DNA from 4 places in the Paenibacillus sp. JL3B1040 genome. Region 3 is predicted to be linked to each of the others. Evidence: riboswitches for the same ligand, from Rfam matches in the RefSeq annotation. Region 3 holds a riboswitch; each other region holds the start of a gene.
What was found. Region 3 has a riboswitch for cyclic di-AMP ahead of ACZF99_RS00560 (C40 family peptidase). Riboswitches for the same ligand answer to the same signal wherever they lie in the genome.
Positions count from the first base shown of each region.

Region 1: linked by a shared signal. The riboswitch ahead of ACZF99_RS12855 (3D domain-containing protein) and the one ahead of ACZF99_RS00560 (C40 family peptidase) in region 3 are both predicted to bind cyclic di-AMP.
Region 2: linked by a shared signal. The riboswitch ahead of ACZF99_RS06520 (KamA family radical SAM protein) and the one ahead of ACZF99_RS00560 (C40 family peptidase) in region 3 are both predicted to bind cyclic di-AMP.
Region 4: linked by a shared signal. The riboswitch ahead of ehuB (ectoine/hydroxyectoine ABC transporter substrate-binding protein EhuB) and the one ahead of ACZF99_RS00560 (C40 family peptidase) in region 3 are both predicted to bind cyclic di-AMP.

Region 1 is NZ_CM169317.1:2,857,486-2,864,999, reverse strand. It holds gene glgA (glycogen synthase GlgA) at 1-628, shown strand, start outside; gene ACZF99_RS12875 (alpha-glycosidase) at 659-2,401, opposite strand; gene ACZF99_RS12870 (transporter substrate-binding domain-containing protein) at 2,674-3,525, shown strand; gene ACZF99_RS12865 (amino acid ABC transporter permease) at 3,622-4,284, shown strand; gene ACZF99_RS12860 (amino acid ABC transporter ATP-binding protein) at 4,271-4,993, shown strand; cyclic di-AMP (ydaO/yuaA leader) riboswitch at 5,175-5,347, shown strand; gene ACZF99_RS12855 (3D domain-containing protein) at 5,355-6,056, shown strand; gene ACZF99_RS12850 (polysaccharide deacetylase family protein) at 6,095-6,916, opposite strand; gene ACZF99_RS12845 (dihydroorotate dehydrogenase electron transfer subunit) at 7,115-7,514, shown strand, end outside.
Region 2 is NZ_CM169317.1:1,482,819-1,490,332, reverse strand. It holds gene ACZF99_RS06535 (MDR family MFS transporter) at 1-10, opposite strand, end outside; gene ACZF99_RS06530 (M24 family metallopeptidase) at 165-1,250, shown strand; gene ACZF99_RS06525 (methyl-accepting chemotaxis protein) at 1,515-3,206, shown strand; gene ACZF99_RS06520 (KamA family radical SAM protein) at 3,299-4,450, opposite strand; cyclic di-AMP (ydaO/yuaA leader) riboswitch at 4,610-4,751, opposite strand; gene ACZF99_RS06515 (cobyric acid synthase) at 4,782-6,341, opposite strand; gene cobS (adenosylcobinamide-GDP ribazoletransferase) at 6,711-7,514, opposite strand, start outside.
Region 3 is NZ_CM169317.1:122,753-130,266, forward strand. It holds gene ACZF99_RS00550 (GNAT family N-acetyltransferase) at 1-379, opposite strand, end outside; gene ACZF99_RS00555 (C40 family peptidase) at 649-1,140, opposite strand; cyclic di-AMP (ydaO/yuaA leader) riboswitch at 1,145-1,362, opposite strand; gene ACZF99_RS00560 (C40 family peptidase) at 1,605-2,096, opposite strand; cyclic di-AMP (ydaO/yuaA leader) riboswitch at 2,101-2,237, opposite strand; gene ACZF99_RS00565 (hypothetical protein) at 2,458-3,291, opposite strand; gene ACZF99_RS00570 (M1 family metallopeptidase) at 3,369-5,369, opposite strand; gene ACZF99_RS00575 (YwhD family protein) at 6,141-6,653, shown strand; gene ACZF99_RS00580 (heavy metal translocating P-type ATPase) at 6,828-7,514, opposite strand, start outside.
Region 4 is NZ_CM169317.1:2,704,956-2,712,469, reverse strand. It holds gene ectB (diaminobutyrate--2-oxoglutarate transaminase) at 1-634, opposite strand, end outside; gene ectA (diaminobutyrate acetyltransferase) at 648-1,157, opposite strand; gene ehuA (ectoine/hydroxyectoine ABC transporter ATP-binding protein EhuA) at 1,176-1,964, opposite strand; gene ehuD (ectoine/hydroxyectoine ABC transporter permease subunit EhuD) at 1,983-2,645, opposite strand; gene ehuC (ectoine/hydroxyectoine ABC transporter permease subunit EhuC) at 2,649-3,302, opposite strand; gene ehuB (ectoine/hydroxyectoine ABC transporter substrate-binding protein EhuB) at 3,304-4,212, opposite strand; cyclic di-AMP (ydaO/yuaA leader) riboswitch at 4,432-4,572, opposite strand; gene ACZF99_RS12120 (spore coat protein) at 4,641-5,231, opposite strand; gene ACZF99_RS12115 (manganese catalase family protein) at 5,285-6,169, opposite strand; gene ACZF99_RS12110 (MarR family winged helix-turn-helix transcriptional regulator) at 6,313-6,762, shown strand; gene ACZF99_RS12105 (hypothetical protein) at 6,850-7,119, opposite strand; gene ACZF99_RS12100 (acetate--CoA ligase) at 7,190-7,514, opposite strand, start outside.

The DNA of each region.
Region 1 (7,514 bases), 2.7 Mb from region 3:
CAGTCTGGAGCAGAAGCGAGCCAACAAACCGGCGCTCCAGCGGGAGCTCGGATTGCCGGAAGCGCCGGATACGCCGCTTGTCTCGATGGTTAGCCGGCTGGTCGAACCGAAGGGTCTGGATTTAGTGATGCGGGTGCTGGACGAATGGCTGAGCGAGGATGACGTGCAATTTGCGCTGCTCGGCACGGGGGACCGGGCTTATGAAGATTGGTTCCGGGAAGCGGCGTCGCGTCACCCGGGAAAGTTGGCGGTGCAAATCAAATTCAGCGATGCGTTGTCCCGGCGCATCTACGCCGGCAGCGACTTATTTCTTATGCCTTCGCGGTTTGAGCCGTGCGGCATCAGCCAGTTGCTGGCGCTGCGCTACGGTACGATCCCCGTGGTGCGGGAAACCGGCGGTTTGAACGATACGGTACGGTCTTACAACGAATTTACGGGGGACGGCAACGGCTTCACCTTTCGCAATTACAACGCCCATGATATGCTGTACACGCTGCGCCGGGCGTTGGCTTTCTACCGCCGGCCAGAGCATTGGGGGCGGATTACGGCTAACGCCTTCGGCGGCGAATACGGATGGGACGCTTCGGCACGGCAATATATCGAAATTTACGAAAGCCTAAAGAAATAGCGGACGCGCTGGCGTCCGCTATTTCCAAAATTAAATGTGCCGGTACAAGATTCGAAACCCATAGGGTTCAAGCGTAATGTTCATGATCCCGCTTGCCGGCGCCACCGCTTCTTCGGTCAAGGCGTCCCGCCAATCGCTGGTCTGCATCGGATGCGTTAACGTGACCGCTTTCGGCGTATTGTTCATCCACACCGTAAAATGCATTTGCTCATCCATTCGTTCGTACACGATGCACGGATCGCCCGGTTCGGCATGCAAGAACCGAAACCGGCCGTGGCGGAGAGCCGGATACCGCTTACGCAGTCCGATCAACAGCTTGTAGAAGTCGTAAAGCTCGCGATCCTGCTTATTGCGGTCCCATTCCATACATTTCCGACAATCCGGATCGCCATCGCCAGTCAGCCCGATTTCATCGCCGTAGAACACACAAGGCGTCCCGATATACGTAAACAGAAACACGACGCACAGCTTGAGCTTTCGCTTGTCGCCGCCGACGCGAGTGAGCAGACGCGGCGTGTCGTGGCTTCCCAGCATGTTAAAAACAACTTCATTCGTTTGATGCGGGTATCGCATGATCAGCGTGCCCATCTCATTGGAGAAAGCCGCTCCGTCCGTGCCTCCGGTGAAGAACTCCAGCACTTTGTCGGCAAACGGATAATTCATGACGGAGTCGAATTGATCCCCCAGGAGCCAATTTAATGAATCGCTCCATACTTCCCCGATCAGATAGGCTTCCGGATTGGCCCGTTTCACGACCTGCCGAAATTCGCGCCAAAAGGGATGATCGACTTCGTTGGCTACATCCAGCCGCCAGCCGTCCAATTTGATCTCTTTAATCCAATATTCGGCGACGCCGAGCAAATATTTGCGCAAATCGGGGTTGGCCGTATTAAATTTAGGCATATTGGGAAAAAAGCCAAACGTATCATAAGTAGGGATGCCGTTTTCCACTTTTGCGGGAAAGCGGTTCACATGAAACCAGCCGGCATAGGGGGAGCTTTCTCCATTCTTCAGCACGTCCTGGAACGGGGGGAAATGTTCGCCGCAGTGATTGAAGACGGCGTCCAGCACGACGCGAATTCCTCGGTCATGGCAGCGTTCCACCAACGTTTTCAGCAAGGCATTGTCGCCGAAATGGGGATCGACCCGCTTGTAATCGACGATATCGTATTTATGATTGGACGGCGCCGTGAATAAGGGCGTCAGGTAAAGCGCCGTGATACCCAGATCGGTTAAATCGTCCAGGTGATCGATGATCCCTTGCAAATCGCCGCCAAAGAAATTGTCCCGGGTCGGTTTGCCGCCCCAGGCTTCCACCGGCTTCGGGTCATTGGAGGGATCGCCATTGGCGAACCGTTCCGGCATGATCTGATAAAACACCGCCTGCTTGGCCCACTCCGGCACCCGGACCACTTCGATTTCGTGGATGTACGGAAATTCGAAGCATTCGCCGGGCGGAGAGGGGGCTTCCGATTGCATCCCCGCATCCAGCAAGTATACCGTTTCAGACCCGGCGGTCAATTTGAAAGCATAGGAGAGGCGTTTGAACTTGGGACGCACGGCAACCTCCCAATAGTCGAACATGCGGTCATGGGCCGCTTTTTCCATCGGTAGCTCCTGATAAGTCCCCGCCCAGTCGTATTTGTCCCCGGTCATCGCGTAGACCTGCTCCACATCATCCCGTTTGGTACGAATGCGGAGATGAATGGTGGTCGGATCGTAGGCATAGGCCCATTTGTCCCGAGGAACGTGGTAGAGCGCTTCAAGCAACACGGATCGGCGCCTCCTCTCATTTCGCTAGTGATCGTTGCAGGCTTATTATTCCCAAACGCGGCGCGAAGCATGAACCGGGAGAGGGACATAAATATTCAACGAATTGACCAAAGTATGATAAATGAGAATTCGAACGGCCGATATAAGTCGGAACTGTGAAAATATGATAAATGCTGTGAAAATTGTTTTGCATATATATACATTCTGATTTATAATTAGCCCAGTAATCATCATAGAATGAAAATAAGCCAAGCAGAACAGGAGAGAGATTCATGAAAAAATGGGGCATGTTATTCCTATCCGTCATGATGGTAACTTTGGTGCTGGCCGCTTGCGGTCAGGAAAAAAATAACAGCGGAAACGCCGCGGGCAACGCCGGCCAAGCCGCGAACCAAAACGAAACCCAGGCGGGCGGAGAGCAAACCGAACCGGCCAAGAAGCTGATCGTCGGCATGAGCGCGGATTTTCCGCCGTATGAGTTCCACATTAAAAACGACCAAGGTGAAGACCAAATCGTCGGGTTCGATGTGGAGATTGCGAAGGAAATCGCCAAGGATTTGGGCGCCGAAGTGGAAATCAAGGATTTGAAATTCGACACCCTGCTGAACGAACTGTCGAGCGGCCGGGTCGATCTGGTCATCTCGGGGTTGAGCCCAAAGCCTGAACGTGCCGAACAAATCGACATGTCTAAAATTTATTTTAACGCCGAGCAGGCCGTAGTTACCCGCGCGGCAGACAAAGACAAATTCGGTACCGTGGAATCGCTGGAAGGCGCCAAAATCGGCGTTCAGCAAGGGTCAATCCAAGAGGACATGGCCAAGGAAATCCCAAATGCCAAATTGACTTCGCTAGCTAAAATCAACGATATTATTATGCAACTCAATACCAATCGCGTGGATGCAGCCATTCTCGACGGCCCGGTTGCCGCAGCCTTCGTGAAGAAAGTCGATGGACTATCGATTACGGATGCAGAGCTGGAGAACGAGGATGAAGGTTATGTGGTCGGCGTGAAGAAGGGCAACACGGAACTGCTGGATCAAGTAAACGCAACACTGGATCGTTTGCTTACCGACGGCAGTATCGACAAGTTTGTCGCCGAAGCGAGCGATCTGGCCATCAAATAGGATGGATTCGAACCTGCAGAAAATAGCGAAACCCATTCGCTATTTTCTGTTTTTTTGCGCAAGGGTTTGAGGTAAAGGAGGAGGAAGGAAGGCAATATGGATCTTATATCGATGTTTATGGAATACCGGAGTTATTTCTTGGCCGGCGTGCAGTATACGCTAATCTTGGCAGCGATCAGCGTGTTTTGCGGCTTTATCCTTGGATTGTTGATCGCGCTGCTGCGTATGTCGCCTTGGAGAATCATACGTTTCTTCGGCCATGCCTGGGTCGAATTTCTGCGCGGCACGCCAATGATGGTTCAGCTCTTGATTATTCACTACGGGTTTGCGTTTATGTTTGACGTTAACTTCACGCCGATTCAATCCGGGGCGATCACGCTGTCGATCAACAGTTCGGCTTATTTGGCGGAAATTTTCCGGGCCGGCATTCAAGGCGTCGATCGGGGGCAAGGAGAAGCGGCCCGTTCCTTGGGAATGACCAAAGGGATGACTATGCGCCACATCATCATTCCGCAAGCGATCAAATCGGTGCTTCCCGCCATCGGCAACGAGTTTATTACAATCATCAAAGAATCGTCGATCGTATCGATCATCGGTACGGCCGAGCTGATCTATCAAGCGCAATCGGTCGTGACGATCACGTACGACGGGATGACGCCGTATTTGATCATCGCCATCATGTACTTTATTTTGACATTCACCTTGTCCCGCATTTTGGGCGTGTTCGAAAGGAAGTTGAAGACCAGTGATCACCGTTAAAGACTTGCATAAAAAGTTCGGCCAACTGCATATTTTGCGCGGCATCGACCTGGACATCTCCAAAGGCGAAGTCGTCGTCGTCATCGGTCCGAGCGGTTCGGGGAAGAGTACGTTCCTTCGTTGCTTGAACCTGCTGGAGGTCCCGACGGAAGGCGAGATCACGTTCGAAGGCGCTTCGATTACCGCCAAGGGACATAACATCAACCAAACCCGCGAGAAAATGGGAATGGTGTTCCAGCATTTCAATTTGTTCCCGCACAAGACGGTCATCGACAACATTACGTTAGCGCCGATTCGCGTGAGAAAGCTCGACAAAAGCAAGGCGGAAGCCATCGCCATGGACTTGCTCCGCACGGTCGGCCTTGAAGATAAGCGGGACGCCTACCCGGCGCAGCTGTCCGGCGGCCAGAAGCAGCGGATCGCCATCGCCCGCGCGCTAGCCATGGAACCGCATGTCATGCTGTTCGACGAACCGACTTCGGCGCTGGACCCGGAAATGGTCGGCGAAGTGCTCGACGTCATGAAGAGCTTGGCGGAACGGGGGATGACGATGGTCATCGTCACCCACGAAATGGGGTTTGCCCGCGAGGTCGGCGACCGCATCCTGTTTATGGATCAAGGCGTCATTTTGGAGCAGGGTACGCCGCAAGAGGTATTTGGCGCACCGCGGCATCAGCGGACACAGGATTTTCTGAGCAAGGTATTATAAAGGCCCATGTAACCGTCCGAAATCAAAAATTCGGGCGGTTATTTTTTGCCCTTTTTCGGGCCGAACGCACGCTCGGTTTTAACCTTGATTTTACGTTCGAACACAAAAATGTAACCCGACCTATCAAGGTTTCAAGCCACTTGGTGGGAATTACCTGAGCTATTGGTTACAAAATTGTGATATATTCAATAAGCCGAAACCTGAAACCGAGGTGCGGGGGACGAAAGCTGGAAACGAACGGCGATAAACGAGCTTCGTTTTCTTGGGGTGAAGCGCAGCCCAATAGGGAGCGCCGGGAATGTTCCTTTTTTCCGAATCCGACAACTAACTCCGCAGGCGCAGTAAAAAGGAGGATCATTCATTGATAAGTCGCATCGGTTCCAAAATTGCCGCATCGGCGTTGATCGCCGCAAGTATGACAATCACGCTGCTGACGGCTTCCGTTCATGCAGACGCGGTACATAAAGTCGTGGAAGGAGACACCTTTTATCTTCTTGCCAAACATTACAGAGTGGATCTGAACAAGCTTATGGCCGCAAACCCATCCGTACATCCGCAGAACATATATGAAGGCCTGAATATCATCATTCCGGGGGCTGAAACCCGTGCGATCGCCTTAGCTTCCGCCGCGCCAGCCAAACAGGAGGCTGCGCCGGCCGCCGCCCCCATGACGGCTGCCGCTTCCAAACTGAAGGTCATGTCCAGCGACAAGATCGTTGAGGCTTGGGGGAAAACGTTCACTTACTCGCATACCATCGCCGTCAAAGCCTCGGCTTATTCGGCATCGGCTAGCGAAAACGGGAAATGGGGCGCGGTAGATTACTTCGGCAACCCGCTGAAGCTGGGTACCATCGCCGTCGATCCGAAGGTCATTCCGATGGGGACGAAGGTGCTCGTAACCGGACACAACCATGACGGCCTGCCGGATCAAGCCTTTGTAGCTACGGCCTCCGACCAGGGCGGTGCGATCAAAGGCAACCGCATTGACATCTTCATTCCCGGCAGCGCCGCTTCCGTGAAATCATTCGGTTATCAAGACGTCACCCTTTACGTGTTGAACTAGGACAAGCAGAGCTCCCTCGACGAGGGAGCTCTGCTTCGTTAGCGGTATTTGGTCGTTTGCAGCAACTCGGCCAGATCGACAAAATGATAGCCCTGCGCCTGCAGAGCATCGATAATCTCCGGCAGCGCCTGAATCGTGCCGGTGAGATTGGAGCCGACGCCACCTCCCGAATGATGCAGAATGATGGAGCCGGGGCCCGCCGTGCCGATGACGTTGGATTTGACTTTATCCTTATCGAGCCCTTTCCAATCCTGCGAGTCCACATTCCAGTTGACGAGGGTGTAGCCGTTTCTCTTGGCCCATTTCACCTGTTCCTCCTTCACCTCACCATAAGGCGGACGAATTAATTTGGGACGATACCCGACGGTGAGCTGAACGATTTTCTCCGTACGCAGAATTTCGGTTTGGAACTGTTTGACGGAATGATTGTGAAAATTCGGATGACTGAAGGAGTGATTGCCGATGAGATGACCTTCCTGATGCATCCGCCGCATCAAGGCGGGAAATTTCTTAGCCCTCGCTCCAACGACAAAGAAGGTCGCTTTGACCCCTTTACGGTGAAGCACGTCGAGAATTTGCGGCGTGAACCGCGGGTCGGGACCGTCATCGAAGGTCAGCGCAATCTGCTTCACTTCCGGACCACGGAATTTGAAAGTTTCCGAGTATTTGCGCCGCAGCTCGCCGAGATCCACGGGTCTCGCAACGACGGGTGCTGACTTGTTCCCCTCCAGATTGGCCGGCGATCCCGGCCCCTGCGGTTCAAGAACGGCAGAGGAGGCATCAACTTTATAGAGTCCGGAGCCGCCGAGCGTCAACAAAGAAACGACCGTGAACAAGACCCAAGCTTTCTTTATCAGCATAAGCAATTTAAGTCCTCCTTCATCCCAATACTGTAACTGCTGCGGTTTAGTATTCCCTAACCCTTGCAGAAAATAATGAAAACGTGAAAAAAGTCACGGTTTTCGACTTGTTGTTGGTGATGTGAGATATATCACAGACGATCCTTGCGAAAAATTGCATCCTTTGATGAAGCGTAATTGAAGGGATGAGGTGGAATCATGGCAACGGTAGTGTCCAACCAAGAAGTGGCGCAAGGGGTGTTCAGGCTCACGGCGCAAGGGCGGTTCACGGGTAAAATGGGGCAGTTCTACATGCTGCGCGCCGGGGAACGTTATCCTTTACTGTCCCGGCCGATCAGCATCTTTGATATCACCAAAGACCGGATCGAATTTCTGGTTATGGTCGCGGGCGAAGGAACCGCTTTGTTATCCGGACTGAAGCCGGGCGATCCGTTGATACTGGAAGGGCCGTTTGGCAACGGGTTTCCGCAGTTGGAGGGGAAGATAGCTTTCGTTGGCGGCGGGATCGGCATCGCTCCGTTTTATTACGCCTTAAGAGAAACGCCGGAGGCCGACGTCTACCTCGGATTCAGCCGAGAGGCTTACATGGTGGAGGAGT
Region 2 (7,514 bases), 1.4 Mb from region 3:
TAGCCAACATCTTCTCTCCTTTGCAACTTATTCAAATTTGAATAATTAACCTCTTCCTATTTTATTGAAAATGGCTAAAAAGTAAACCTCCGCCTTTACTATCGTTCTCGTACGCTTTGTCCTATAATGGAACAAGAGATCGAATGAAAGGAAGTTTTTTCAAAATGAATGAAAAATGGACCGAACTCGAACGCAACATGCGTGAATCCGGCGTCAGCACCTTGCTGATCACCAATCCGAAGCATGTGTATTATTTGACCGGCTTCCTGAGCAATCCGCATGAACGCTTTCTCGGCGCCGTCCTCCAGACCGGGAGCGAACCCTTCCTGGTCGTGCCTGCCCTCGATGAGGAAGCGGCTCGCGCGGCCACGGACCTCGCGGAGATCATCACGCACGGCGATACGGACGATCCGTACGAACTGCTGAAGCGGCGCTTGTCCGCCCCGCTAGGAACGATCGGCTTCGAGAAGGAGCAGGTAACCGTGGCCAACTTTGAGCGGCTTCAGGAGAAGCTGGCGTTCACGAGATATATGGATGTGGGGCCTTGGCTGCGGGATATGCGGGTTCGCAAAAGCTCGGAAGAGGTCGGGAAAATCAAGCATGCGGTGCGTTTGATCGAACGGGTCCTTCGCGAATCGCTGCGAAAAGCCAAGGAAGGCGTGAGTGAAAGCGAACTCGTCGCGGAAGTCGAATACCAGATCCGCAAGCTGGGCGCGGACGGTCCTTCCTTTGATTCCATGGTGTTGTCCGGCGAGAAAACGGCCCTGCCGCACGGGGTTCCCGGCGATCGGTTGATCCGCCGCGGCGACCTGCTCATGTTTGACATCGGCGTTTATGCGGACGGCTACGCTTCGGATATCACCCGCACCTTCGGGGTCGGCGAACTCTCCGACGAACAGGTCCGGATTTACGAAACCGTTCTGGCCGCCAACGAAGCGGCGATCGCTACCATCAAACCGGGCGTCACTTTTGCCTCCATTGACCGCGCCGCCCGCGAGGTTATCGAAGCCGCCGGTTACGGCCCCTATTTTATCCACCGGCTCGGCCACGGCCTTGGGATCGATGTGCACGAGTTCCCGTCCGTCCATGGGGAGAACGAATTTTTGCTGGCGGAAGGTCACGTATTTACCGTCGAACCAGGCGTTTATGTGCCGGGGGTCGGAGGGGTCCGCATTGAAGACGATGTTCTCGTGACGGCAAGCGGTGTGGAAGTCCTTACCTCTTTCCCGAAACAGTTGACTTATATCTGACATTACGAGTCACATTATATCTTGAAGAGCCTTGAGCCCCGGAACGAGCGGCAGGGCTCTTTTTTTAACCATTTCCGATAGATTTAGGTACAATTGCATGAAAATTCATGCGAAAACCAAAAAATGTACGACTTTTTCATTTTCAAAGGACGTTTTTTCCTATAAAATGAATCTTATGAACCATTGGTTAAAAAAGAGAGACCGCAGGTTCGACCAAATGCATCGATATAAATCCACTATTTAAGGGGAACGGAGAGGATTTTCGTGTTTAAGGTCATTAATCGCTCCATCAGCCGCAGGCTAATGAGTACTTATGCGGTGATCATTGTCGTATCTTCACTCTTGTTCAGCGTCAGCTTTTATAACATCTCTATGGGGATCGTGAATCAAAATGTTCTGCCGCAGTTCGACAAGGTTCTGCAAACCAGTACCCAGGACATTTTCAAACGGCTGGATACGACCCAATCGCTGCAATTGCTCAGCGGCAAAGATAATTCGCGTTTTGCGGTGGAGTCCTATTTGACGAAAAGCGCTAAGGACTTTAACTTGAACACCGCTTATCTGCTTCAGATTCAGGAAGACGACGCTACCGTTTTGGCGACCAACGAGAATTCCGGCATGAAACCTGGCGACAAGCTGGAGATTCAACCGGCAATGACTGAGGCGTCAAAAGGCGGGGTACATATCAGCGAGCTGTATTCCGACCGGTTCGGCTCGCACAAAACGGCTTATATCGCGATTCCCGGCAGCAAAGCCATGTTGGCCATTGGCCTTGACGCCACCTTCATCGATAAGAAGAAGGACGAAATTTTGTACATATGTATCGGAATCACCCTGCTCGTCATTGTTGCGGGCATGGCGGCGGCGTACTTCGTCAGTGCGCGGATCACGAAACCGATCCAAAAGCTGGTGGCGGTCACGCAAAAGATGGCCGGCGGCGATTTCCGCCAAACGATCGAAGTGAAGGGACACGACGAGGTAGCCCAACTGGCCGGCAGCTTCCGGACGATGACCCATCAGCTCAAGGACATGTTCGCCGCCGTGATGGAAACGTCCCAGGCGGTCGTAGGCGGCTCCGAAGGCTTGTCCCGATCGGTGACGACGTTTGAGGAACTGATCTCCCGTTCGGGCGCAGCCACTCGGGAAATCGAAGCCGGCAGCATGACAATCGCGTCAGCCGCAGCCGAGAACGCGCGGGCGATGGAAGAAATCTCACAGGGTGTGCAGCACATCGCCGCCTCGTCCGCCGAAGTGACCGAGCGGATCGGACAGGCCGCCGAGGAGGCCGGTACCGGGAATACGTTGGCGCAGACGGCCGTCATGCAAATGCAGCAGGTGGAGGAGGCGGCCCACCGGACACTCGAGCATATTCGCACGTTGAACGACCGCTCGGAATCGATTTCGAGCGTCGTAGGAACCATTACGGAAATTACGAAACAGATCAATATCTTAGCGCTGAACGCGGCGATCGAAGCCGCACGGGCCGGCGAGCACGGCAAAGGGTTCGCCGTCGTCGCCGAGGAAGTCCGCAAGCTGGCCGAGCAATCCCGCTTGGCGATGGAAGAGATTGGCGAGAATCTGCTCGGCATCCGGGAGGAATCGGAAAACTCCGTCAGCGCGATGCAGCGGGCTAGCGAGGAAATCGTCTCCGGAACTGAGCGGGTGAAACAAGCCGGCCAAGCGTTCGAACAATTGACGGAGCTCATTCAGAACGTCAACTTGACGATACAATCCGTCTCGGCTTCGACACAGGAGGTGTCCGCCGGTACCGAGGAAGTGACCGCTTCCGTCGAAGAGTCGGCCAACATTACCGCCAAATCCCTGGCCAATATGGAGCAAATCGCCAACTATTCGCAGCAGCAGCTCAGCGAAATGGAAAGCCACGCCCGTACGGTGCGTTCGCTGCACGAGCAAGCGCTGTCGCTGCAGGAATCGATGGCGAAATTCCGGATTTAGACCGCAGCAGGCCGCACCGAACTGAAAAAATAACGTACCCTGACTGCCTTCCCCCCCTTATGCGGGGGCCGGCGGTCAGGGTACGTTTGTTTTTAACCGGTAAAGGACATTTCGTTCGCGGAAACAGCTTCGTCCGGCTGCTTCTCCGGCTGCTTCCAATAGGCCTCGTTGCCCGGCAGATCATCGAACCAGGCCGCCTCGTCCGGGCAAGGCAAGATCATGAATTTACCGTATTCATTATCCCGTGACTGATGATATTTGAGATAAGCCTGACCGTCTTCGATCGCCAAGATTTCGATCTTCCCCGACGAATGGCTCATCGACAGGCGTACGCGCTTGCCAAGCCCCGATGTGCGGGCTTTCGCTTCCTCAACCAGCTGATACGCACGTTTGAGAGGAATGACGAAATCGGCATTTCCGGCAACCGGCCGGTTGATAAAGAAGTAGTAAGGGGTGACGCCGGCCCAGGATAACCGGTCCAGCAATTCGCCAAGCACGGCCGCATCGTCGTTGATGCCTTTGAGAATCGGCGTTTGATTGACCACGATCGCCCCGGCGTCGTGCAAGGCCTGAAAGCCTCGTTTCGCCTCGGGGGTTATTTCGCGCGGATGATTGATATGCGCCATGACATAAATGCGTTGATCTACGGTGGAGAATTCTCTGATCAGATCCAGCAGCTCCGGATCCTCGTAGATGCGCATCGGATTGAAGACAGGGATTTTGGAGCCGAGCCGGATGATTTTCACATGTTCGATCGCCCGCAGCTGTTCAAGAATGGAACGAAGCTTTTTCGTGGCCAGAATTAAGCTGTCGCCGCCGGTCAGCAAGACGTTGTTGATCTCCGGATGCTGAGCAATGTACTCGATGCCGGGGGTCACGTCCGACATGGCCTCCTTCACATCGTTGCGGAACAGCCGTTTGCGGAAGCAATAGCGGCAATAGGAACCGCAAACCTCGGATACGATCAGCAGCGCGGTCGTCCGGTATTTGTGCTGGCAGCCGGGAACCGCGTAGTTGACGGCCTCGTCGGAAGCATCCCAACGCCCGTATTCCTTCAGTTCCCCCGTATTCGGAATCACCAGCTTGCGGATCGGGTCCTCCGGATCGTTCCAATCGATCAACTTCAGGTAGTAATCATTTACCCGAAAGACGAATTTGTCCGTAATCGGTTTCAATTCCCGCCGCTCCTGTTCGGACAACTCGCTCACCTTGGCGATATCGGTGATATACTTCGGATTTGCCATAACCATCTCCTCCTTTAGAATGATCGATGCGCAAAGAAGAAGCAGGGAACCTTGCAGTGAAAGCGAGTACTCCGCCGAATGCTCGGCTCAAAGGTCTTGACGAACACAAAAAGACCCCGCTCTAACGACAGGGTCATTGGTTGATGACTGAAATTATAAACATGACCCATCCACTGCAAACGAGGTTAGCTGACGGGCTCGGGAAAGATGGTTCCCTACGTAAAACCAGCAACGATTCGCCCCAAAAATTGGTTCCCCCGCTTTTCGACCTTACTCATCGAAAATTAAGCGTACTATTATGCTACCTTACATTCGCCCGATTTGTCAAAGCTTAACTCTCGGGATCCGGGCTAATTCCGGCAATTTGGTAGATCAGGTCCATCCGAAAATGGCTGCGGACATGATCGGCCAGCCGATCAAAGGCTTCCTCCTTGCGCGACGAAGAGGTAAAGGTGGAGCCCAAGGGTTCCCGCCCTTTACCGGCTCGCAGCCCGTCCAGCCAGGCACGGCGCCAGGCATCGTTATGGAATAACCCGTGCAGGTACGTTCCGAACACTCTCCCGTCGGGGCGGGCTGCGCCTTCCGAATGCGGTGCGGCTGCCCCATCTTCCCCCGGATCGTCGGCTTGAAGCAGGAACAGGGGGCTGATGTCCCGAAGCCGCTGGGTTGAACCGGCATGGATCTCATAACCTTCGATGGCCATCCGGCTGACCGAGGTATGCAGCGGTACGGGCTGGCCATCTTGGATTTGGCCATGCACGCGGAGCGTCTTCTTGCCCGGAAGAAAAGTCGTCGACAAGGGCAACAGGCCTAAACCCAGCGCCGACCTTGGTTGGGCGGCTTCTACCGCTTGGGGATCGTGCAATTCTTCCCCCAACATTTGGTAACCGCCGCAGATGCCGACAAGCTGGATGTGCGTTTCCTCCTCGATCAGGCTGCGAATGGCTCCCTCCAGCCCTTGCCTCCGCAGGTATTCCAAATCCCCGATCGTATCCTTCGTCCCCGGCAAAATCACGGCATCCGGGCGCCCGAGCTCCGATCGCTTGCTCACGTAACGGAGCGACACGTCCGGTTCGGCGGCCAAAGGATCAAAATCGGTAAAATTGGATATGCGCGGGTAACGTATGACCGCAATGTCCAGCTCCTTCTCGATCCCCACCCCCGGGCCGGATGCGTAGGTATCCAGAATGACGGAATCCTCCGCTTCAATCTCCAAATCCGGCAGAAATGGAAGCACGCCCATAACGGGAATGCCGGTCCGCCGCTCCAGCCAATCCAGCCCGGGCTGCAGCAGGGACAGGTCGCCGCGGAACTTGTTGATGATGAACCCTTTGACCCGGGCCCGTTCCTGCGGCTCCAGCAGCTCCAGCGTGCCGACGAGAAAGGCGAACACGCCGCCGCGATCAATATCAGCCGCTAGAATAACCGGAGCGTCCGCCCATTCGGCCAGATTCATGTTGACGATATCGCGTTGCTTCAGGTTGATTTCCGCCGGGCTCCCGGCCCCCTCCATGACGACGATACCGTGCTTCGCACGGAGTCTCCCGAGCGCTTCCATCACCAGCGGCTTGGCTTGGGGCAGAAATTCCTCCCGATAACTGGACGCGCTGAGATGTTGGTATGGACGCCCATGAACGACGATCTGCGAATGCATGTCCCCGGTCGGCTTAATCAGTACCGGATTCATGTCGGTGGTGGCGGCGATGCCGCAAGCTTCCGCCTGGACGCCTTGCGCACGGCCGATTTCCCGTCCGTCCTCCGTCACATAGGAGTTCAGGGCCATATTCTGCGATTTGAACGGAGCCGGACGAAGCCCGTCCTGCGCAAAAATGCGGCATAACGCCGTCACGATGACGCTCTTGCCCACGTCCGATGCCGTGCCTTGGATCATCAATACGGCACCCGGCGGAGCGGAGGCAGGGCCGTCGGCATCAACCTTAAACTTGTCATCACGTCTGTTCACCTAGGTTCCGCTCCTTTCCGAATCCTGAATCCTGAATCCTGGGTCGTTAATATATGGTTTCAGCCGGCTTTGCACGATTATCCCTTTCGGTAAGGTCGGAAGGCAGCCTATTCCATCTTCCATCGATCTTGAAGCGATCATCCCTTCCTCCCTCGGCTAAGCGCGCTCAACCTCAAGCTCGCCCGTTTTCTTAGCGCCCTGAGCAAACGGGATAATGGTGCAAAGCGTCGGAACACCGAATGTACCTGACGTCAAAATCGATTGCGGTCCCGTCCGCTTAACTCGGATTCCGGTTAATTACCGTAAAATCAGCACGGCGAGCAGCAGCAAAACGGCTTCCAATCCTTCGCCCAGCGCTCCGTACGTATCCCCGGTCAAGCCGCCCAGCTTGGCACTGATCCGGCGCGCCGCCCAAGTCCCCGCCGCCCAGGCCAGCACCGGCGATAAACCGAGATACAGCAACGAACGCAGCAGGGCGGGTTCATCAACTCTCCCTAGCGACAGAAGCAGCGTGCACAGCAGCACCCCGACGGATAAAGTGACCGCCATGATCGTGCCGCTCCAAGCATCACGTTCGCCGAAGCCGTGAAACTGCGCGGCCAACCCTTCGCCTTGCCGGGCTTTCGGCCATCGATGCATCGCCCGGGTCATGAACCAGCGACTCCACAGGGGAGCAAGCAGCAAAGCAAGCCCCAACGACAGCATGTCCTCTTGGAAGAGGGATGCCAATAGCGATGTCTTAAGCAGGAGCAAAAGAACGCAGGCTAACACGCCCATGGCGCCAACCCGGCTGTCTTTCATAATCTCCAGCATCTTCTCGCGGGGCCGGTAGCTCAGCAGCCCGTCAGCCGTATCCATCCAGCCGTCCAGATGCAGCCCTCCGGTTAGCCAGACCCAGAGGATTAACGCAAGCACGGCTGCCGGAAGCGGAGGGAGCAGCCAGCCGGCAAGCCAGCCTCCCGCCAAGACGGCGGCGCCGATCGCCGCCCCGACTAGCGGATAGTAGGCGATGCTGCGCCGCAGCAGGTCCGGCGTAAACTCCAGTTCGGTCCGCACCGGGAAGCGGGACAGGAACTGGAAGGCTGCCAGCATCGGCTGCAG
Region 3 (7,514 bases):
GAGTGTTCCACGTGAGCACCTCAAGGTCGATTTGGTTGTCCGGTTTGCGGCGCCGGGCTTCTTCTACGATGACCGAGACAAACCGCTTGCCCAACCCCTGTCCGCAAAGGTCAGGCTTCATGCCGATCCCGAGCCGGGTCACCCCCTCCATCGGGAAATATTGGGCAAAGCCGGCCAGGTCGCCAGCCTCATTTAGTACCGAGACATACTGCTCGGCGCGGATCGCCGGATTTCCAAACTCCACGTCGAGCGCTTTCATTTGATTCCAGGGCAGCCAGCTGTAGATATCGTACGGGGAATCGTAACGCCAGGTACATATGACTTCGCCATGCGCTTCTTCCATCGGCACGATCCGAAACGGAGACATCGTTTGGTCCATATTGCCCCTCCTTTGTTAGAGGTAAATCCGTCGTGTTTTCTTCTATTACCCTCACAATAGCCGGATTTACTTGGCTTGTAAAGTCCTTTGCCTTCAGGAGGTAACTCATGGTTTTTTTCGCCGGATTTCCAAGTTTCCGGTAACCTTTTGGCCGGATGTCTCGTTATATAGATAGGGGTGCGGACAAAAAAGACCGCAAGCTGTTCCGAGTCGGAAACTTGGGCTTGCGGCGAGAGACGATGAACTTGTTGAAACCCGTAAGAATAAGATTAAGATTCCGCAGCGTAGACGGAGTATCCGTATTTACTGAGAACCCGCTTCGCGCCAACGTAGCGGTTCTGGTAGTAGCTGCTGCTCAGCTTGTCGATGCGAATGCCTTTGGATGAGGATGCGTGAGCGAATTCGCCGTCGCCGACGTAAATGCCGACATGAGAAACTCTGCTTGCCCCCGTGGTTTTGAAGAAGACGAGATCCCCTGCCTGGAGTTCGCTCTTCGCTACCGGCGTTCCCTGCTTATACTGGGCGGAAGATACGCGTGCAAGCTTGATGCCCATTTGGCTGAACACGTACCGGGTAAACCCGGAGCAATCGAATCCCGATGTGGTGGTGCCTCCAAATTTGTAGGGTGTCCCGTACACGGAATCGACGATGCTGGCTAGCGGCGTCGGTTCTGCGGCTTGCGCGTCGGCAAAGGCGCTCCCCGCCCCCAACGTGCACAGAAGAGCCAAACTCGTTACCGCTGCTGTCAAGGTCTTTCTCAAGATGTCAAACTCCTTCCAAGGCCTACGAGGTTAGCTTATGGATTCGGTTGAAGGTTCCCCTATGATCTCACTATACAAGGAGGGTTAAAAAGTCATCTTTCATCCAACCTTCTCGGTGCTCCAAACTTAACTTTTTGAACCTGTACCCTATTGTTGAGACCAATTCACCCTATGCTGGGTCCCCCGTTTCCCGGGTGCTTGGGAATTCGGCAGTTTCGTTGTAGGTTGCACCCAAGCTGTTGCCTTAAGATCAATTACAGCAATCATTACAAAGTTGTTACCATTTACGTTGTTCATTTTACCAAAGGCGTCCAGAGTTGACAAGTTTATTGGGGAAAAGGCTTCTTTTGGCCTGTTTTGACGAAGAAAATCGAGGATAAATGGTTCCTAAGGGGGGGCAACGGAAAAGAAAAAAACCCGCAGAGACGTTGTGATCAACATCCCCACAGGCTTCGTGGCGGTTCTTATTGAACATCATCGTGATCAGTAACATCACCGGTTACATCTTCATACTTGTCGGTGCTCATGATGCGTTTAGCTCCAACGTAACGCTCGACGTAATACTTCTCGCTTAATTTGCTGATGACTACGCCTTTGGAAGAGGAGGCATGAGCAAATTTGCCGTCGCCGACGTAGATGCCGACATGGGAAACGCCTTTGCCGGAAGTATTGAAGAAGACCAAATCGCCGGTGATCAATTCGCTTTTCTCGACTGCGGTTCCCATTTTGTACTGAGAGCCGGATTGGTGAGGCAGCTTGATGCCGATTTTCGAGAAGACGTACAGGGTAAATCCGGAACAGTCGAAACCGTCTGTGGTGGTGCCGCCGGAAACGTAGTTGCTTCCCAACGCGCCGTCGATTACGCTGTCCAATTTGGAATCGGCGAAAACGCTACCAGTTCCAATGGTGAAAAGTAAGGCAAAACTTACTGCTGCTACCGTCAAACGCTTCTTCAAGAAGTTATGCTCCTTCCAATGCCTACGAGGTTAGCTTAAGGATTCGGTTGAAGGTTCCCTATGATCCCTCTAAGACGAGACCAATTCACCCAAAGTGGTTCCCCCGTTTCCCTGGTGAAGGGAATTCGGCTTTGATTTCACACCTGAATTTACTTATTCGACATCCGGCGTCATTCTCCTGCCAATGATGACAAAAATAATTACAAAACTGTTACTGAAATTGCGTTGTTGTTATTGTAACAAAGCCAGGTATCTTTTGGCAATGGTTAATTCGCAAGATTAAGAGGGGAAATAGGGATCAAGGCCTTCGCCAAACGGCGAAGGCCTTGATTTTACTGGGTTTTGGAGGGGTAAAAAAATTTTAACTTTTTCGTGCTTTCGACTGCCAAAGATGAAATTGAGAGGAGACCTTCCAAACTTTAAATGCGCTGCGAAAAAGAGGGTAGATCTGCTGCAGGATAAGGGCCAACAGGCCGGTCCAAAACCAGGAGACCGTCCCGAACAGCAGGAAAAGAAGCACACCAAAAGCCCCGAGAATCGCCGTGATGCCGATCGCTTGCAGGAGGCTCTTGAAGCAGAGCAATAGGGAACTCCAGACGCCGGCTTTAAACAAATAACCGAACTGGGCAAATAACAGGAACTGCCGGATTAACCAGCCATAGATCAACCAGCCCAGCACCAAGCCGATCCCGACGAGCCAGGCCCTAAGCGGGGCTCCTCCTCCCCCCGCCAACTCCGGCCAAAGGGATAGCAGCCGGGGCACAATCCAGAAGGCGGGCAGCATCGTTAGCATAAGCTCCAGTGCGTAAAACAGAATCACCGGCTTGCCGAACTTCTTCATTCCCCGGAAGAGGGGGAAACCCGGGTTTTGTTGATCGGCCGGCGTGAAGCCGTAGAAGATCCCCGCTTGAATCAACGGGGTCAGGATCATGCGGACAACCGCCATTCCCCCCAGTAGCCAGCAATATAACCGAACATCCGGATTGCTCCATAAATTGATTTGCCCTTCCAGCAGGAACAGAATTTGCGACAGCGCGGTAGGCGGCGGGTTGGGATATCTTTGCAGCAGCGCGGTAACGGCCGTATCGACCAGCCGGTACAGAAACAGTCCCCACAGCAGTTGGTACAGGAACAAGATGATGACCGAGGGAAATTGGCTTTTCAGGGTGGTCCACCCCAAACGAACGAAACTCATTTCTTTCCCTCCTTTAGAGGTGGATTAACAAAGTCTTTTGATCGAGAAGTTCTTCCGAATAAGGAACTGCTGTCGAGCTACCACAGGAATGTCCCCAGTATCGCCTCGAGCAGTTTCGTGACGCTCATGTTGGAGCGGGACAACGTGGTCTCCGGGATTTCCGCCTTCAGGTAGTTGTTGAGATGCATGTTCTCCACCGTTAAGGTGTAATCCGGGTCGATTTGGACCCAAGCCAGAGGCGCTTTATATTGCAGCTTGATTTCGACGCGGGTGTCTACCCCGTTCCACTGCTTGCGCACCGTGTGCCCGTCGGTGAAAGTGAACAGCAGAGGGACCTTCGGGTGAGTCGCCCCTTTGCGGGAAAATACCACACTTGACTCGTATAGGCGGTTCCCCTGTTGGGTGATCGGGGTGACTTGAATCCGGTCTACGGCGAAATCGGCCATTTTGCCGTCGTAGACGTATTGCTGAAAATAAGATTTCCAACTCCGGCTGGTCACTTGCTCGACTACCCGTTGAAAGTCGGCCGTCGTCGGGTGTTTGAACCGGTATTTATGGCTGTATACGCTCATGATCCGTTTCATCGTCTTGCTGCCGACCTGACGCTCGATATCGAGCAGGATCAGTTTGCCGCGGTAATACGCGTTTTTGGCGTAGCCGTTTCCGGAGCCATACTTCCAGGCGTTTTGGGTCAGCGGGGCCGGCGATGTAATCAAAGCGGACTGAATCGGCAGGTTCGGGGCGATCCCGAACTCCTGTTCCATCAGCTTATCCTCCGCGTAGGAGGCAAAGGCCTCGTCCAGCCAGGCTTCCTCGAACTCGTTGTTGGCGATCATCCCGTAGAAAAACTGGTGGGCAATCTCATGGATGACCGTGCGCTCCAGTTCGTCGTAACCGGGCGAATCGCTGGTGGCCCCGAATGCGGTGACCAGGGTCGGATATTCCATGCCGCCCGCACCGTTGCCGCTGGCCGGCGGGACAACGACCGACAACGTGGAATACGGGTAGCGGCCGTACCATTTGCTGTAGTTCGCCAGCGCCACCTTGGCGGCATAGAAGTATCGTTCTTTCAGGTCTTTATGGGCGGGATCGAGATACAGCTTAATGCGCACGCCCGGAACCTCCGCGGAGGAGAAAGGCTCTTCCGCATAGACGAAATCCGGCGAGGCTGCCCAAGCGAAATCGTGAACGTCGTCGGCGTAGAATTGAACGGTTTTCCGCCCTTCCTTCCGCACCGCCTTTTTGGTCTGAAAACCGGTGGCTGCCACGGTATAGGTTTCAGGAACGTTAATCCTCACGCTATAAATTCCGAAGTCGGAGTAAAATTCCGAATTCCCGTGGTACTGATGGAGGTTCCAGCCCTCCGTCGTCCGCCCCCGAGTGCCCACCGGCTCATACACGCTGATTTTGGGGAACCATTGTCCCGCCATGACGAAATCGTCGGCCACACCCATCCGAGCAAAAATTTTCGGCAGCTTTACGGTGAACTTCATTCGCAGCGTCAGGCTTTCGCCGCCTTGGACCGACACGGGTAAACGCACTTTGGCCAAGGTTTTGTCTTTCGTATTGCCGTCATCGGGCTGGACGTATTGAATCCGATGCAACAGGGAAATGCCGTCGGTCGTCCGCAGCTCGGTGATCTCCATGGATCCCCAGCCGTCCTTCGGCATGACGTCGTTCCGCAGCTTCCCGCCCGATTCCTTCATAAAGGTTGTATCCTCGGAGGCAAACGCGTTAGGGTATAAATGCAAATACACTTCGTTGATCGTTTTTTTGCCGGGATGGGTCCAGGTCAGCGTCTCCGAACCGGTCAACGTGCCCGCCTGCTCGTTCAGCGTGACGTCGATGTGGTATTCGACGACCCGATTGCTGAGCACTTCGGCGGTCGGTTGCTGAATGCTTTCGGCTTGCGGCGGTACAGAGGTTTGTCCGTTTTTTTGGACTGCCTTGGGCCCCGCCTTTGCCGGGACGAATGAAGCCATCGAGTCCCCGCCCCCACGCAGGGTCAGCCAGGCGGCTCCGAGGGTGAGGCACAAGGCAAGGATAGAAAGGCCGTAAATCATAGTACGTCGGGTCATACAATGGATACCTCCCGTTGACAAGCATCTACAGCATGTATATGTTTGCAATTGGAAGATTATTAGCTAAAATTGAGAGGTAGTTCAAAAAGAAGGATTTTGATCACGATGTGGTTTCTAGAGGCTGACTCGACATCGAATCTTGGACTCAACCGGGCCCTCCGTTGCTCACGTAGGTTTTGCCTACGCTCCGCTACTCGGTCCCTAGTTTCGTCCAACCTTCTCGGTGCTGAAAAGCCGTCTTTTTGAACTTTGATTAAAATGAAGAGGTAGTTCAAAAAGAAGGATTTTGATCACGATGTGGTTTCTAGAGGCTGACTCGACATCGAATCTTGGACTCAACCGGGCCCTCCGTTGCTCACGTAGGTTTTGCCTACGCTCCGCTACTCGGTCCCTAGTTTCGTCCAACCTTCTCGGTGCTGAAAAGCCGTCTTTTTGAACTTTGATTAAAATGAAGAGGTAGTTCAATAAAGAAGGATTTTGTCACGATGCGGTTTCTAGAGGCTGACTCGACATCGAATCTTGGACTCAACCGGGCCCTCCGTTGCTCACGTAGGTTTTGCCTACGCTCCGCTACTCGGTCCCTAGTTTCGTCCAACCTTCTCGGTGCTGAAAAGCCGTCTTTTTGAACTTTGATTAAAATGAAGAGGTAGTTCAAAAAGAAGGATTTTGATCACGATGCGGTTTCTAGAGGCTGACTCGACATCGAATCTTGGACTCAACCGGGCCCTGAATTCATGAAAGGCAAGGGCGAGGAAAATGGAGGGAATTATGGATCAGACACCGAAATCGGGTAAAAAGATTTTTGCCCTCAATATTATCAGCAATGACGAGAAGAGCAAACATAAAGGATTCGGCGCGGGTTCGATCGATTTGAACAGCATGTCTCCGGTCATTATCGACGGCGATGAGGTGTACATTGACGTCGGGGCGATGCACGCCAAAAGCAAAGTGGAGAAGGGGATTAAATTCTCGACCAACCGCGAGGACGTACCGAACGGCCGTCAAGTCTGGATCGTTTGGGTGGCGGTGGACCGGGGACCGGAAGGGCAGTTTTACGGCGGAATGACGGCCTGCGAGATGTGGATCGATACGGAGGCGCGACGCGGCTGGAAAATACTCGCCGACCATGTGAACAAAATGGATTACGCGCTGAAGCGCAGGGTGATTTTGGACGGGGTGAGCAAGGAACAGAAGGCGGGACTGAAACGGCTGCTGATCGAGACCAACGCAGAATGGTGGGATCGTTCACCGGAAGAACTGAAGGCGGCGCTGGAAGTATAACCGAATAGACGATAAGCAAAACAAGCGACCATCTCGGGGTGTTGAATCCCAGGGAGGGTCGCTTTTTTAACGAGCTTTATGCGATCTGAGCTTGGTATCTGGAGAACCGATTCGCCCTATAGAGTAGTACGCAAGACAACAATCGCCCTCAATCGGTCCCGTCGGGCGTTTGCCTCAGCTTTTAGAAATGGCTTGGACGATAGGCGAGTCCGCGGTTTTGGGATCCTTGCCCAGCAGAATCGTCAGCCCCAGCAGCGTAACGACGATTGTTGCCCCCATATCGGACATGACGGCGATCCATAGCGTTAGCCAACCGGGGATCGTGAGCAGCAGGGCGATCAGCTTCAAGGACAGCGAGAGGCCGATGTTCCAAGCGATGATCCGACTAGCCCGACGGGCGATGCGGATGGCGCGGGGCAACTGGCCGAGATGATCCTGCATCAGCACGATGTCGGCGGTCTCCACGGCGCTGTCGGTACCTTGGCCCATGGCGATCCCGAGGTCGGCGGCGGCCAAAGCCGGCGCATCGTTGATCCCGTCGCCGACCATCGCCACCTTGCCGTGGCCGGCCAGCGCCTGGATGTGCGCGACCTTCTGCTCCGGCAGCAGGCCGGCGTGCCATTCGGTGACGCCGCTTCGGGCGGCGATCCCCTGGGCTGCCGCGGCGTGGTCGCCCGTCAGCATGACGGTGCGGGCGACTCCGGCGCGGTGCAACGCGCGGACGACGTCCGGAGCTTCCGGACGGAGCTCGTCGGCGAGGCCGAACAGGCCCAACACGCGCGCGGATTCCGCGGCGAGCACCACGGTGAGGCCCTCCGCCTTCAGGCGCGCGAGGTCCGCGGCGACGCGCGCCTGCTCCTC
Region 4 (7,514 bases), 2.6 Mb from region 3:
CCACAATAACAGCAGCAGGCAACGGCACTCCGCTTCCTGGATCATCAAGCAGCTTCTCCATATAGTGAATCGTATCGACGTCTTCGCCGAAATACCCGTCATAGGGCATGAAAACGGAGTGAGGCAACTCGATTCCCGCCCCTTTGCGTTTAAATGCATTCCCCGTGACAGCCAGCGAACCCAGCGTCATCCCATGGAAGGCATTGGTAAAGCTGATGACCGTCGAGCGCCCCGTCACTTTGCGAGCGATTTTTAAGGCACTCTCCACAGCATTGGTCCCTGTCGGTCCCGGAAACATCACTTTGTATTGCCACCCGCGTGGCTTCAATATAACTTCATCAAATTTGCTCAAAAATTGTTCTTTAGCGTGGGTTGCCATATCCAAACTATGGGTCACGCCGTCTTCAAGCAAGTAAGTGATCAGCTTATCGCGGATCTTTCGATTGTTATGTCCATAATTCAAAGCACCGGCACCTGCAAAAAAATCGATATATTCTCTATCCTTCGTATCCCAAAGCTTGGCATTTTGCGCCTTGTGAAAAACCGTTCTGAAGTTTCGGCAATAGCTTCGGACCTCCGATTCTAGCTGTTCGAACACGTTCATACTCGGTGTTTCAAGAGTTTGGGTCTGCATCTCATACCTCCATTTAAAGTTGATGAATTATAGGGCCGATTCGGTAAAGAGGTTCATCCTCATGATGAATCCCCTCGGGGAACATCCATGCCTTGTAGCCGGATGTGATCTCGACCGGAGCGGAATGTTCCCTGGCCAACCCTGTAAACAAACGGGACGACGCCAAATTGCTTTGGGAGATCGTGGCTTCCAAATAAATAATCGGGGGAACCGTATTCTCCGAAAGTACGTAGGATAGCATCCGTTTACCGATACCCTGCCTTCGATGAGTGTCCGCTACCGCTACCTGCCACACGAACAACAAATCCGGGCGGAGCGGCGATCGAAAAGCCGAGAGAAAACCGGCAAGATTCGCTCCATCCTCCGCAATCACACAAGTATCTCTAAAATAATCGCATAATACCAAGTAAGCATAAGCAGAATTCAGATCAAGCGTTTGACAGCTGCGAATCAATTCATAAACGCCTTTCGCATCGTTTGGATCCGGTTTGCGAATAATCAGACTGCGTAGCGTATTGTTCATGTAGACTCACCTACCTTTTCACGCCATGGAATACACGGCAGAGCGGAATCGCTTTAAGAACGATTGAAGCCGTTCCGTTTGTGGATGTTCAAAAATAGCCTCCGGCGGCCCTTCTTCTATGATGTTCCCATCCGCGCAAAAGAGCACACGATCCGCGATCTCCCTAGCGAAGTCCATCTCGTGAGTAATGAGCATCATTGCCATTTCCCCTTCATCGGCGATTTCCCGAATGACCTCCAGCACCTCACCAACCAACTCTGGGTCAAGCGCCGAAGTCACCTCATCAAACACCATCACTTTGGGACGCATCACGAGCGCCCGGGCAATCGCCACGCGCTGTTTTTGTCCGCCGGACAATTGAGCCGGATAATCTGCCAATTTTTCATCCAATCCCACCTTGCGGAGCATGCCGATTGCCCGCTCTTCAGCTTCTTCCTTTGACAGCTTCAGCACTCTCCTTGGAGCTTCAGTCACGTTCTGTAGTACTGTCCGATGCGGAAAAAGATTAAAGTGTTGAAATACCATGCCTACATTTCCACGCATCTCATGCAAATGCTTCTCATTAGCCCGTACGAGCCGACCTTTCCTGGACATATGCCACAAATGGACGCCGTCAATTTCGATCGTACCGGTCGTAGGCTCCTCCAAAGTCACAAGCATACGACCCATCGTCGTTTTGCCTGAACCGCTTGGTCCGATGACCGCTACCTTTTCGCCTGCCGCGATGTCCAAATCAATGCCGGTAAGCACCTGACGTTCGCCATAAGTCTTCGTAACCCCCGTGTACTTCACCATCGGCAAAGACATTTTTTCCACCTCCCTTCGTTATTTGCCCCTTTGGAGATTCATTCTTTTTTCCAATCGGCGAATGAATAGCGAGGACGGATAGCTGATAGCCAGAAACAAGACGCCAACCAGTGTATAAGGTTCAAATACCCGGAAGGATTCCGAAACGATATTTTTCGCGGTCAATAGCAATTCAACCAAGGTGATAGCGGACAAGATCGGGGTTTCCTTAAACATCACAATCAGGTAATTCCCAAGAACTGGAATGATTGGCGGAATAGCTTGCGGAAGTATCACCGAACGCCAGGTATCTACCTTGGAATAATTCAGCGCTACGGCCGCCTCCCATTGACCTCTGGGAACGGCATCAATTCCTGAGCGATAAACCTCGGATAAATAAGTACTATAGTGCAACCCTAATCCTAGAATTCCGGCATAGAAAGCCGGTAATGAAATGCCGGCCATCATCGGCAAGCTGTAATAAATAAAGAACACCTGAACCAACAACGGCGTGTTCCGGATAAATCCATTGAATCCCTTTGCCGCCATACGTAGCCCGACAAATCTCGAACGCATGGCGAGAGCCAGCAGCAATCCACCGATCAATGCAGTCAAGAATCCCAAAAGCGTAGCTACTATGGTCATTCTGAGAGCAACGAGAAGCTCCGGAAGGATTTCAAAGGCGTACTGCCAATCCCACATCCGTCACATCCTCCCTTCGGACCATTTGCGCTCCCAAATCCGGATGCCGAAGGAGACGATAGAAGCGATCGCCAGATACATAAGCAGCAGCAGGAACAAAATCTCCGATGTCCAGGAAATATAGTTGTTGCGGAGAACCATTGCCTGGTAAGTGAGATCCGCCATAGTGATGAAGTAAACCAGTGACGTGGATTTGATTAATTCAACAAGCAAATTGCCAAAGGGAGGAAGCATTCTTAATGCAGCCTGCGGCAAAATAATGTGAGTCATCCTTTGCCATGGTTTCATGTTTAAAACAATCGACGCTTCCCATTGGCCTTTCGGCACGGCCAATATGGCGCTACGTACAACCTCAGAGCCGTAAGCTCCAAAGTTCAATCCCACCGCTAATATGGCCGCGAGCAATTTGGGAAGCTCCAGACCGGCGAATGGCAGTGCAAAATACAGCCAGAACAACTGAACGAGTAAGGACGTCCCTCGGAAAACCTCCACATAAATTGAGGAGAGCCAACGAATCGGGCGAAGGCGGGATAAGCACATCAAGCCCGAGACGAAGGCGGCGATGACCGCCAATAATGCCGCAAACAAGGCGACAGTAACGGTGGTTTTCGCTCCTTCCAGCAAGGTGGGAATAAAGTCGATCCAGGACTCTGGCATATCATGCCCCGCAAAGCTCGGCAGCCGTCATGTCCCCGGGTAATTCCTGCTCCGTGAATCCGAATTGCTGCAGGATATCCAGCAGTTCGCCCGATTCCTTCATCTTGGTCAATTCCGCATTATAGGCTTCCTGAAATTCTTTGTCTGCCAAACGAAACGCCGTAGCGCCGTACCCGCGTACACTTTGTCCATCAATAACCGGTTGCGAAAAATCGTTGACCCTCTCGATGTCCTTGTCCCCGGCGGATTCAAGCATCGCTTGCAGCGAAGGCCCCGTCATTGTGATCGCCTCCACGCGTCCGGATTGGAGGGCGCTGATCGCAGACGCCTGGTCCGGAACTTGAATAATCCGATCATCCGGGACACCGGATTTTTGCAGATATCCGATTTCCACCGCGCCTGTCATAACGGCAACGCGAGCCTTCTCATTATTCGCGATGTCTTCATAGCTACCAAGACGAAGAGGATTCCCTTGTTTTACGGCAATCGCTTCGCCGATACTATACTCCGGGTTGGCGAACAATACGGCCTCGCACCTTTCCGGGTTCACGAACATTCCCGCGGTAATCAGATCGAATCGATTGGCCTGCAACCCGGCGATTAAGGAGCCAAATTCGGTCAACTCGCCTTTCATCTCGTTAACGCCCAGCCTTTTGAGGATCACCCGGGCGATTTCCACCGCTTCGCCGGTTAGTTCTCCGTTAGCGTCTTTGTAGGCATAGGGTTTCTCATTCGCGAATCCAACCGTAATGGACCCGGTTCGAATTGCCTCGGCCAGCGTCCCTTCAGCTTCGGAATCGGTGTTTGTGCCCCCGTTGCCCGAATTAGCGGTTGGTCCCGGATTACAAGCGGTTAGCGAGACCGTTACAAGCAATGAAATTAACAACCATGATACTTTTCTCAACCCCATTCACAGCCTTTCATTCTCATTTTTTTCATCGGTTTAGTAGGTTTAAATTCAAACTCTATTCCGAATGCCTGACTCCCCCTTTCATTTTTCAATCCGGAGTCCAAAAAAGAGACCCCTCGCCTAGGGGAAAGCATAGCTCCGCCAGCAGGGGTCCGCACAAAAAAATAGAAAACGGCCCTTATATAAGGGCCATTGGAAGTTTGCGTAAAGTTGCGTGAAACTAGACCCATCCACTGCTGACGAGGTTAGCTGACGGACTCGGGTAAGATGGTACCCTACAATCGTTAAAGAATGATTCGCCCCAAAAAACTGGTTCCCCCGCTTTCCAGCCATGAACTGGAAACTAAGCGTGTGTTTATCGTAAAGGCTATTCCAGACAATGTCAACCCATTATCTGCAATTTCACATTTTAACTTTCAAAATAATGATCAAACAGGGTTGTTTGCGTAACTTGTCGGAGATCCGTATTGATAAAGCGACGCCATTCGCGATACGTCGGATTGCGGCATTGCCGGAACCTCGTAATACCCGCGTTCGTTCATAAACTGAAATGCTTCATATGCCATTTGTTGGCAGTTGTTGGCGCACATGACGTGGAGTGCACGTACATCCGGGTCCACGCATTCGGCCGCCCATAACATACCGACCGCCGAGCCTGTTTTGTGAGAATTTAAAATTAGCGTCGCCATGGTCATATCGCTTAACTGCTGGACGTTCAAGGACGGAGCCGGAATCGAATGCGGGTGCTGGAAACCAACATGGGGCGTCTGTTGAAGGTTGAACCGGCGAGCCGCGGTGGTGCTTGGAGACACGTCCACCCCTTTGTACTGCATTAAACGGATCGCTTGGTGATAAGCCCCATCCATCATTTGGATATGGCGTTGCAGCATTGTTCTAAAAGCCTGATCATTCGTCATTCCGGCGAATAGCGCATGAAGCTCAATATCCGCAGTCAATTTCCGAAGCAATTCGTTCGTTTCCAGAAATTCATGAGCTCCCCAATTTTTCATGTTGTCCATCGTTCCTTTCTAATCTCGAATGGAGTTAACCCGCTTACTTTTAGGATCGTTATTTACCTTACGTCAACGGGATTATGGGACGTCGGAGGTGTTCCGTGTACATATAATGGAGGCGGCAACAATACTGGCTTTTGCCCCATGGCTTCCGGATGGGTAATATACTCGAATTCGCCTTGTCCATCCATGCTGGTCCCTTGTGCCCAGCGTCCTTGCTTGCTTTCTTCCCCGGAAGAAAAGTTCATGAAGGAGTAAGAAACTTGATGTTTCTCCAACCCCTGCGGGAACGTACTAGGGACAATCGGCTTCTGGTTTTTCTCTAGTTCTTCAATCGCGGCCATCCATTGATTTTGATGCATCGTATCCCGGGCAATCAGAAAAGATAACATGTCACGAACGCCACGATCCGCCGTCATTTCGTACAAACGGCAAACCTGCAAACGGCCTTGGGACTCCGCATTCAGATTGGCCCGAAAATCGGCAAGCAAATTGCCGCTGGCTATGGTGTAACGGGAGTTCCAAGGGTATCCTACGCTATCCGTCGGGGTCGCACCCAATCCGGAGACGATGACATGCTGTGGATTCATCCCGGCCATCACGGTCTTCACGATTGCATCCTCCACGTTCATTCCGCCCATCGCCGCATTCAAGATAGGCTTATTAGCTGCTTCCTCTTGATCCTGAACGGGTGCGTTATCCAGCAACTGAGCGATCATGATGGACAACATTTCGACATGTGCGATTTCTTCGGTTCCGATATCCAGCAGCATATCGCGGTACTTTTGTTCCCCACGGCAATTCCATCCTTGGAACAGGTACTGCATCATCACCGTAATCTCGCCGAACTGGCCGCCTAATACCTCCTGCAGCTTTTTGGCATATACAGCATCGGGTTTATCGGGTTTGGCATTGTATTGCAACTCCTTTATATGAAAAAACATCTCATCCCTCCTTTTTTGCTTCGTGTCCAAGTTAGTATTGAACGGACTCGGTCCCCCTTATCCTCCACCAATTGATGGAAATCGCAAAAAACTTGCATCTTGCAAGCAATTGGGCTATAAATGAAGCAAGAGGTGAGTTCACTATGGAAAATCCGCGCGAGTTATTCCAAATCATGACCCGCCGTTTTGGATTGTTAAACCGGAATTGCTGCAGCGTAGGCAGTTGCGATATTTCTCTGGTTCAAAGTCATATCCTTTATGAAATCGACCGGCGGGACAAACCGTCCATGCAGCAAATTGCCGACGCCCTGGGTACCGATATTACGACGTTCAGCCGGCAGATCCAGGCGCTGATCAAGCTGAACTTGGTGGAGAAAACGGCCGATCCCGACGACCGCCGAGTTCAAACGTTATCGCTGACTACCGAAGGCAAATACATCGCTACGACGATCGACGTGCAGATGAATGAATACTTGGATGAGGTCTTTTCCTATATGAGCGAGTTTGAAAAAGATACCGTTCTCCGATCCGTCAAGCTGTTTAACGAGGCGATGGCCAAATCCAGCAAATGCTGCAATCCGGTCTCCGTTTAATCCTTCTAGGCTCGGAGGCAAAGAAGCCGGCAAGCGATTCACGAACCGATTCGTAAGTCGCTGCCGGCTTTCGCCATGCGTTCATATTCAAGAATTCAATTGATTCTCCGCTTCCGCCAAAGCCGCCTGATCTTCGGCCAAATCCTCCTTGGCCCGTTCCATCGGCTCGGTATTCATCCGGCCGTCGGCCTGGACGATGGCGTTTTCCGCTTTTTCGATGGCGTTGCGGGCGCCCTCCACCGTTTCCTCGCTGGGGTGCGATTGAGCCTGGGTTACCGCGCGATGCGCTTTTTTGACCGACTGCTGCGCGAGTGAGATCGGATTTTGCGATTGCATGCTGGAAAACGGGTTTTCCATGTTCAGCCTCCTCTAGCGATAATGGGCTTAGGATGCGATGAAAAACATGAAATCATACACGAGGCTTTAGCTATTGGCGATATGCCCGCTCTTCCCGTTCCCGCAGCTCCAACCGGCGGATTTTGCCGGTGTTGGTTTTCGGCAAGTCGTCGATAAATTCGATTTGACGCGGATACTTGTAAGGCGCGGTCCACGCTTTGACATGGGCTTGTAGCTCTTTAACCAGCTCATCGCTGCCACGAATGCCTTCTTTCAACACCACGAACGCTTTGACGATATGGCCGCGCAGCTCGTCCGGACTGGCTACCGCCGCGCATTCCTTGACGGCGTCGTGCTTCATCAGCGCCTCTTCAACCTCGAACGGTCCGATCGTATAGCCGGAGCTGATAATGATG